Regions from separate parts of the Rhodoferax sp. AJA081-3 genome, predicted to be linked through region 2. Evidence: predicted binding sites of a transcription regulator. Region 2 holds the regulator's gene; the other holds the start of a gene.
What was found. The regulator sigma-54, encoded in region 2, starts transcription at its own class of promoters, with help from an activator protein. The targets are predictions, from matches to a motif close to TGGCANGNAANCTGCTTT.

Region 1 (4,211 bases), 530 kb from region 2:
ATGACATTCTTCCCATTTTCAAGGATGCGAAAGACGGCACCGTGTTTTTGATGGAAACGACCAACGGCTTCACGCTGACAACGGTTGATCCGAATACTGCTACGACGGATTCATCTTCGCAATAGTTCTGCGCCAGCGGGAACCCGTTCAAAACAAAAAGTATCGCTGCGCCATCGGCAAGCTGACCGCAGGCTCACACGTCAGTAACTGCCCATCCGCCCGCACGCTGTAGGTCTGCGCATCGATCTCCATCACTGGCAGATAGCTGTTGTGCACCATGTGCTGCTTACGTACGCCGCGGATATTTTTCACCGCGCTCAGTGTCTTGGCCAAGCCAAAGTTCTCCTTGATGCCGGCGTGTAATCCCGCCTGCGACACAAAGGTCAACGAGCCGCGCGACAACGCGCCGCCAAAAGAACCAAACATGGGACGGTAGTGCACCGGCTGCGGGGTGGGAATGGATGCATTGGGGTCGCCCATAGCCGCCATGGAGATGAAGCCGCCCTTGAGAATCAGCGCGGGCTTGACGCCGAAGAAGGCGGGCTTCCACACCACCAGATCGGCCCACTTGCCCACTTCGATACTGCCCACCTCGTGGCTGATGCCATGCGCAATGGCGGGGTTGATCGTGTACTTGGCGATATACCGTTTGGCGCGGAAGTTGTCGTTGCGGGCGTTGTCTTCGGGCAGCGGCCCGCGCTGAGCCTTCATCTTGTGCGCCGTCTGCCAGGTGCGGATGATGACCTCACCCACGCGGCCCATGGCCTGGCTGTCGCTGCTCATCATGCTGATGGCGCCCAGGTCGTGCAGGATGTCTTCGGCGGCAATGGTCTCCTTGCGGATGCGGCTTTCGGCAAAGGCCAGGTCTTCGGCAATGCCCGCGTCCAGGTGGTGGCAGACCATCAGCATGTCCACATGCTCGTCCAGCGTGTTCACCGTGTAGGGCATGGTGGGGTTGGTGGAGCTGGGCAAAAAATTGTCGTGCCCCACGACGCGCAGGATGTCGGGCGCGTGGCCACCGCCCGCACCTTCGGTGTGGAAGGCGCACAGGCCTCTACCCTTGGTGGCGGCAATGGTGTCTTCCACAAAGCCGGATTCGTTCAGCGTGTCAGAGTGGATGGCGACCTGCGTGTCCGTTGCATCGGCCACGTCCAGGCAGTTGCTGATGGCGCTGGGTGTGGTGCCCCAGTCTTCGTGCAGCTTGAGGCCGATGACTCCGGCGCTGATCTGCTCATGCAGCGCCGCCGGCAGGCTGGCGTTGCCCTTGCCCAGAAATCCAAGGTTCATGGCGAAGGCATCGGCTGCCTGCAGCATGCGCTCAATATTCCAAGGACCGGGCGTGCACGTGGTGGCAAACGTGCCAGTGGCAGGGCCGGTGCCGCCGCCCAGCATGGTGGTCACACCGCTGGCTGCGGCTTCTTCGATCTGCTGGGGGCAGATGAAGTGTATGTGGCTGTCGATGCCGCCCGCGGTGACGATGTTACCTTCGCAACTGATGATCTCGGTGCCAGGCCCGATGATGATGTCCACGCCCGGCTGCGTGTCCGGATTACCAGCCTTGCCGATGGCGACAATGCGCCCGCCCTTTAGGCCAATGTCGGCCTTGACGATGCCCCAGTGGTCCAGGATCAGCGCATTGGTCATCACGCAGTCCACGGCACCCTCGGCACGGGTGCGCTGCGATTGCGCCATGCCATCGCGTATGGTCTTGCCACCGCCGAATTTGACTTCTTCGCCGTAGCTGCCCGCGGCCAGTGTGTAGTCCTTCTCCACCTCGATCAGCAGTCCGGTGTCGGCCAACCGCACGCGGTCACCCACCGTGGGGCCGAAAATCTCCGCATAGGCGCGGCGTCCAATCGTTGCCATAGTCAGAGTTTTCCTTGCGTTAAGCCACGAAAGCCGTAGACGATGCGATCTCCGCCGAAGTCCACCAGTTCCACGGTGCGTTGCTGACCGGGCTCAAAGCGCACAGCCGAACCCGACGCGATGTTCAGGCGCATGCCCTGCGCTGCAGCCCGGTCAAAGCCCAGGGCGCCATTGGTCTCGGCAAAGTGGTAGTGCGAGCCCACCTGTATGGGGCGGTCGGCTGTGTTCTGCACAACCAATGTGGCGGTGCGCCGGCCTGCGTTGAGCACGTGTTCGGGGCTGTTGTCGTCACAAAGGATTTCACCGGGGATCATGGCTTGCTCACTTTCCTTTGCGCGAGATCCACACCGCCAGTGCAGACAAGGCGCTCACCACCACAAAGCCCCACACATCAGTGGCATGCCAGTGGGCACCACCGCCCAGACCATGACCATCATGGGCAAATACGGCGCTAGCCCCCGCGGATACTGCATACACAGCTATGGAAAGCGTAGCGTTTAAAACTGGGTTTCGCATGAGAGTTTTCTCCAGAGGGAAGGGAGCAGGTCTTAAACAATGGGCTGGTGCACAGTGACCAGTTTCGTGCCGTCGGGGAAGCTGGCTTCGACCTGAATGTCGGGGATCATCTCGGCAATGCCTTCCATGACGTCGTCGCGGGTCAGTACGGTGCGGCCTTCGCTCATCAGCTGGGCGACGGTCTTGCCGTCGCGGGCGCCTTCCATGACGGCGGCGCTGATCAGGGCCATGGCTTCGGGGTAGTTGAGCTTGAGCCCGCGCGCCTTACGCCGTTCGGCCAGCAGGGCGGCGGTGAAGAGCAGCAGTTTGTCTTTCTCGCGGGGGGTGAGTTCCATGTCTCGCTCTCAGTTGGTTGGCAGAGGTCTTTGGGATTATTAGGCAATATCCGTGCCCTGCAAGTTGGCCGTGTACGCCAAATGCCGGATGCCTGTTGGTATGCGCCCGCAGTGGGCATTGGGTGGCTGTTCTGCTCCGTGTCCCCCGCCCGCTGTGCGGGCTCCTCCTTTTACCTGCGCAGAACAGCCACCCAATGCCCGCCGCTGGAGTCTTTGCTCGCAACAGTAAATACCTAGGGAGTTTTGCGTCCGATGCGTGCCCAACCAGTCGCGCGGTATCAGTCGGGTAGTGGGTTTTGCGCAGGTAAAGGAGGAGGCCGAAGGCCGGGGGACACGGAGCAAAACCCGCTGCCCAACTGATACACAACTACCGTGGCATGAAATCTGCACCATGCCTGCGTGCAACCCGTACCCGATCTGCCCCCAGCACCCACTGCCCCGTTGCAGCGGGTCGTCAAGATCCGCCGCGACTACAACAACTGGGTCGCTAGCGAGACCATGGAAGACTACGCACTGCGCTTCACGCCGCAGCGATTTCGCAAATGGTCCGAGTGGCGGGTGGCCAACACCGCCTTTGGCGCTGCATCCTTCCTGGTGCTGGAAGCGGTTGGCGCCACGCTGCTGGTGCAATACGGGTTTGTGAACGCCTTCTGGGCCATCCTGGTGACCGGTATCGTGATCTTCCTGGCCGGGCTGCCCATCAGCGTCTACGCCTCGCGGTACGGCGTGGACATGGATTTGCTCACCCGCGGCGCCGGTTTTGGCTACATCGGCTCCACCATCACCTCGCTGATCTACGCCACCTTCACCTTCATCTTCTTCGCGCTGGAGGCGGCCATCATGGCCTATGCGCTGGAACTGGCGCTGGACATTCCGCCCAGTTGGGGCTATTTGATCTGCTCCCTGGTCGTGATTCCGCTCGTGACACACGGCGTGTCGGTCATCAGCCGGCTGCAGGTCTGGACGCAGCCGCTGTGGCTCTTGATGCTGTTCTTGCCGTTTGGCTTTGTGTTGGTGCGAAATCCCGCTGCATTTGAGGGCATTACGCACTATGGTGGTGATTTTGGCGTGGGTGGGGTTTTTAATCTGCACTTGTTTGGTGCTGCATTGACCGTAGGCATTGCGCTGATCACGCAGATGGGCGAGCAGGCCGACTACCTGCGCTTTATGCCGGCGCAGACCGCACAAAACCGTAGGCGCTGGTGGTTGTGTGTGATGTTGGGCGGGCCGGGATGGGTGGTGTTGGGTGTGGCCAAGATGCTGGGCGGTGCCTGCCTGGCCTACCTGGCCATCACACATAGCGTGCCGACCGACCGCGCAGTTGACCCCAACCAGATGTACCTGGCGGCCTATGAGTATGTGTTTACCTCGCTGCAATGGGCGGTGGCGGCCACTGCGGTGTTTGTCGTCGTGTCGCAGCTCAAGATCAATGTCACCAATGCCTATGCGGGTTCACTGGCTTGGAGTAACTTTTTCTCGCGCCTGACCCACAGC
Region 2 (4,211 bases):
TTGGCCCTGTTCTTGTACGCAAAAATTGCCTCTAGCCCCCGTGAAATATAGCTAGTTCGCTATCAAAATGTAAGCGCTCTAAAAAGCTTGGCGCAGGATGGCACGCGCTGGCAACAGGCTCAGTACAATCGTTCAAGCTCGCTCTGAGCAAGTTCCGTGCCTTTATGAAAAAACCACCCCTATTCCTGCTGCTGTTGGCCCTGTGTGCGGCGTTGGCCCTGCCTGCGTGGGCGGAGAAGGCCGACCGCAAGAAAGATACGTTTTTCGAAGCTGACAGCTTGCGCATCGATGATGTGAAGCAGACCAGCGTGTTCTCAGGAAACGTTGTGATGACCAAGGGCACCATCATCGTTCGTGCCGCCAAGATTGATGTGCGCCAAACCCCTGATGGTTTTGAATTGGCCGTCATCACCGGCACCCCCGACAAACCGGCTTTTTTCCGGCAGAAGCGTGACGCGGTGGACGAATTTATCGAGGTCGAGAGTGAACGCATCGATTACGACGGTAGCGCCGACATCGTCAAATTCACCGGCAAGGCCCAGTTGCGCCGCCTGCGCGGTGCGGAGCTGGCCGATGAAATCAGTGGCGCGGTCATCGTGTATGAAAACCTCACCGACAAATTCAGCGTGGACGGCAGCAGCACGGCCGCCGCCAGCCCCGGCGTGACCCCAGCACCGGGCGGCCGGGTGCGTGCCATGTTGACGCCCAAGCCGGAAGCGGTGGCGTCTGCCACCCCGGCCGCCAAAACACCGGTGCAACCCGGCCCAACCTTGCGCCCCTCTGCCACCCTGGGGAGTAACCCCCAGTGAGTGAATCGGTAGAGACGGTGCCCGACACCGCGGTCGGGCGGCTGGAAGTCAGCCATATCCAGAAGTCTTACGGCAAACGCCAGGTCGTCAAAGACGTGTCGCTGACCGTACGCACCGGCGAGGTGGTGGGCCTGCTGGGCCCCAATGGCGCGGGCAAGACCACGTCGTTTTACATCATCGTGGGCCTGCTGCGCGCCAGTGCGGGCGACATCACCATCGACGGCCACTCCATCGAACACATGCCCATCCACCGCCGCGCACGCCTGGGTCTGGGTTATCTGCCACAAGAAGCGTCGATCTTCCGCAAACTCAATGTGGAAGACAACGTGCGCGCCGTGCTGGAACTGCAGCACGACGAGGCTGGCAAGCCGCTGAATGGTGCCGAAATCGAGCGCCGCCTGACCGCCCTGCTGCAAGACCTGCGGGTGGAGCATCTGCGCGAATCCCCGGCCCTGGCCCTGTCCGGTGGCGAACGCCGCCGGGTGGAGATCGCCCGGGCGCTGGCCACGCGGCCCCGGTTTATTCTGCTGGACGAGCCCTTTGCCGGTATCGACCCGATCGCCGTGATCGAGATCCAGCGCATCATCAATTTCCTGAAGTCGCGTGACATTGGGGTGTTGATCACCGACCACAATGTGCGCGAGACCCTGGGCATTTGTGACCACGCCTACATCATCAGTGATGGCACGGTGCTGGCCGAAGGCACCCCCGCCGAGATCGTGGCCAACGCCGATGTACGCCGCGTGTACCTCGGCGAACATTTCAAAATGTGATGGATATGGCCCCCACGCTCCACCGCTGCGCGGGTCGCTGCCCCCCGAGGGGGCTAATTTGCCTTGGGGCGGCCCGGCAGCAAATTGCCGTTCCCGCCGACTACCGGTCTGATTTGCTATGAAGCAGGGCCTTTCTCTACGCGTTTCGCAGCACCTGGCGCTCACGCCCCAGTTGCAGCAGTCCATCCGCCTCTTGCAACTCTCCACGCTGGAACTCAGTCAGGAGGTGGAGCAGATGCTGGACGAGAACCCCTTCCTGGAGCTGACCCAGGACGAGGCCGTGCGCGAGGACTTTGGCCTGGCCCAGGCCGACACACCGGTCAGCGCCGGTGAGCGCGAAGCCGAGGTTGCTCCTGCTTCCATAGCAGACTATGCAGATTCCACGGGGGCTAGCGGCACAAAAGACGAAGAGACAACGCCGCTGGGCAGCGGTGACGATGAGCCCAGCTGGGACGGCGACGGCACCACCGAGATGGTGCCCGACGATGGCGAATGGGGCACGGACGCCAAAGCCAAAGCCAACAACTTAGGCGACGGCGAAGATACCGACGCCACCGAGTTGGCCCGCACGCAGGAATCCTTGCAGTCCTTTTTGCACCGCCAGGCCCTGAGCCTCAGGCTGAGCGAGACCGACGCCAGCGCGTTGCGCTTTCTGATCGAGTCGCTGAACGACGACGGCTACTTGGAAGACCCCTTGCCCGACCTGGCCCGCAGCCTGGCCGGTGACGACGAAGAACAGGTTGAAGACCTGGTGCACCACTTCACGGTGGCCTTGGGTCTGCTGCACAGCCTGGAGCCAGCAGGCGTGGGCGCGCGCGACCTAGGCGAATGCCTGCGCCTGCAGCTGCGCGCCCAACTGGACGACGCGCTGAACCCGCCCGAGCCCGAATACGCCAGCCTGTTGGCACTGGCTTTGCGCATCTGCGGCCAGCCCATGGATTTGCTGGCCCGCCGCGATGTCAAAAATCTGGTCCAACGCTGTGGTGGCACCGATGCACAAACGCGCGAAGCCATCACACTGATCGCCCGGCTGGAGCCCAAACCCGGGCGCCGCTTCATCGACGTGGAGCGCAATATTGTGGTGCCCGACGTGTTGGTGGTGGCCGCAGGCAAGGCCCGCAATGGCATCAACCCGCAGTTCCGCGTCATGCTCAACCCCGAGGTCATGCCCAAGCTGCGGGTGCACGACATTTATGCCAACGTGCTGCGCAACCACCGCGGTGGCGGCAAAGACAGCGCCAGTTACGCCGGCCTGCAGCAGCGCCTGCAAGAGGCCCGCTGGTTCATCAAGAACATCCAGCAGCGCTTTGACACCATCCTGCGCGTCAGCACGGCCATTGTGGAGCGACAAAAGGGCTTCTTCTCCCACGGCGAGATGGCCATGCGCCCACTGGTGCTGCGTGAGATTGCGGATGAGCTGGGTTTGCACGAGTCCACCATCAGCCGCGTCACCACCGCCAAATACATGGCCACGCCGTTTGGCACCTTTGAGCTGAAGTACTTCTTTGGCTCTGGCCTGGGCACCGAGTCTGGCGGCAACGCGTCCAGCACCGCCGTGCGTGCGCTGATCAAGCAATTCATCAGCGCCGAGAGCGACAAGAAGCCCTTGAGCGATAACCAGATTTCCGAAATGCTCAAAGAGCAGGGCATTGAATGCGCCCGCCGCACCGTGGCCAAATACCGTGAGGGGCTGAAGATTGCTCCCGCTTCACTGAGGAAGGCCCTATGAATCAACTCCAAATTTTCCTCCCCTGCGCCGCCGGCGTGGAAGACCTGTTGGCCCACGAGGTGCACGACCTGACCGGCCTGATGGGTGAAGACCTGCTGACTCGCCGCGGTGGTGTCATGGCCCGGGCCTCGTGGCGCGATGCCATGCGCCTGAACCTGCACAGCCGTCTGGCGCAGCGGGTACTGGTGCAACTGTCTTACTCTGAATACCGCAGCGAACAAGACCTGTACCGTGCGGCCAGTGACGTGGCGTGGGAGATCTGGTTCACACCCAAACAGTCCATCAAGGTCGAGGTGACGGCGCAGCACAGTCCTTTGACTTCTTTGAACTTTGCCGGACTCAAGATCAAGGACGCCGTGTGTGACCGCTTCCGCGACAAGGCCCACGGCGTGCGCCCGGACGTCAACACCCAGTGGCCCGATGTGCGCATCTACGCCCACCTGACCACCGACACCTGTTCGTTGTACATCGACACCTCGGGAGAACCCCTGTTCAAACGCGGCTGGCGCGAGGACAAGGGCGAGGCGCCACTAAAAGAAACCCTTGCCGCGGCCATGATTGCCGCCAGCGGCTGGGCCGATGGCGACGACGATCTGTTGCCGCTGTATGACCCCTGCTGCGGCAGCGGCACCATTGCCATCGAAGCTGCACAGATCGCCTGCAATATTGCGCCGGGCAGCCTGCGCCGTTTTGCGTTTGAGAAATACATACCGTTCCAGCAACACGTGTGGGACGCGATCAAGGCCGATGCCGCCGCCGCAGTGGTCAAACCCGAGCCGGGCCAGAAAGCCCTGATCTATGGCAGCGATGTGGCCCACCGCATGGTGGACTTTGCCCAGCGTAATGCCGAACGCGCCGGTGTGGCCGATGTCATCGAATTCCGCGGTGGTGATGCCTTGC

Region 1: a site for sigma-54 is predicted at 2,758-2,775, ahead of HZ993_RS09040 (urease subunit gamma). Genes of this name have one in related genera too.

What each region holds. Positions count from the first base shown of each region.
Region 1 covers NZ_CP059068.1:1,941,924-1,946,134, reverse strand. The annotation lists gene HZ993_RS09060 (hypothetical protein) at 1-125, shown strand, start outside; gene ureC (urease subunit alpha) at 148-1,866, opposite strand; gene HZ993_RS09050 (urease subunit beta) at 1,869-2,180, opposite strand; gene HZ993_RS09045 (hypothetical protein) at 2,188-2,382, opposite strand; gene HZ993_RS09040 (urease subunit gamma) at 2,415-2,717, opposite strand; gene HZ993_RS09035 (ATP-binding protein) at 3,216-4,211, shown strand, end outside.
Region 2 covers NZ_CP059068.1:2,470,544-2,474,754, reverse strand. The annotation lists gene lptA (lipopolysaccharide transport periplasmic protein LptA) at 165-809, shown strand; gene lptB (LPS export ABC transporter ATP-binding protein) at 806-1,582, shown strand; gene rpoN (RNA polymerase factor sigma-54) at 1,701-3,311, shown strand; gene HZ993_RS11520 (class I SAM-dependent RNA methyltransferase) at 3,308-4,211, shown strand, end outside.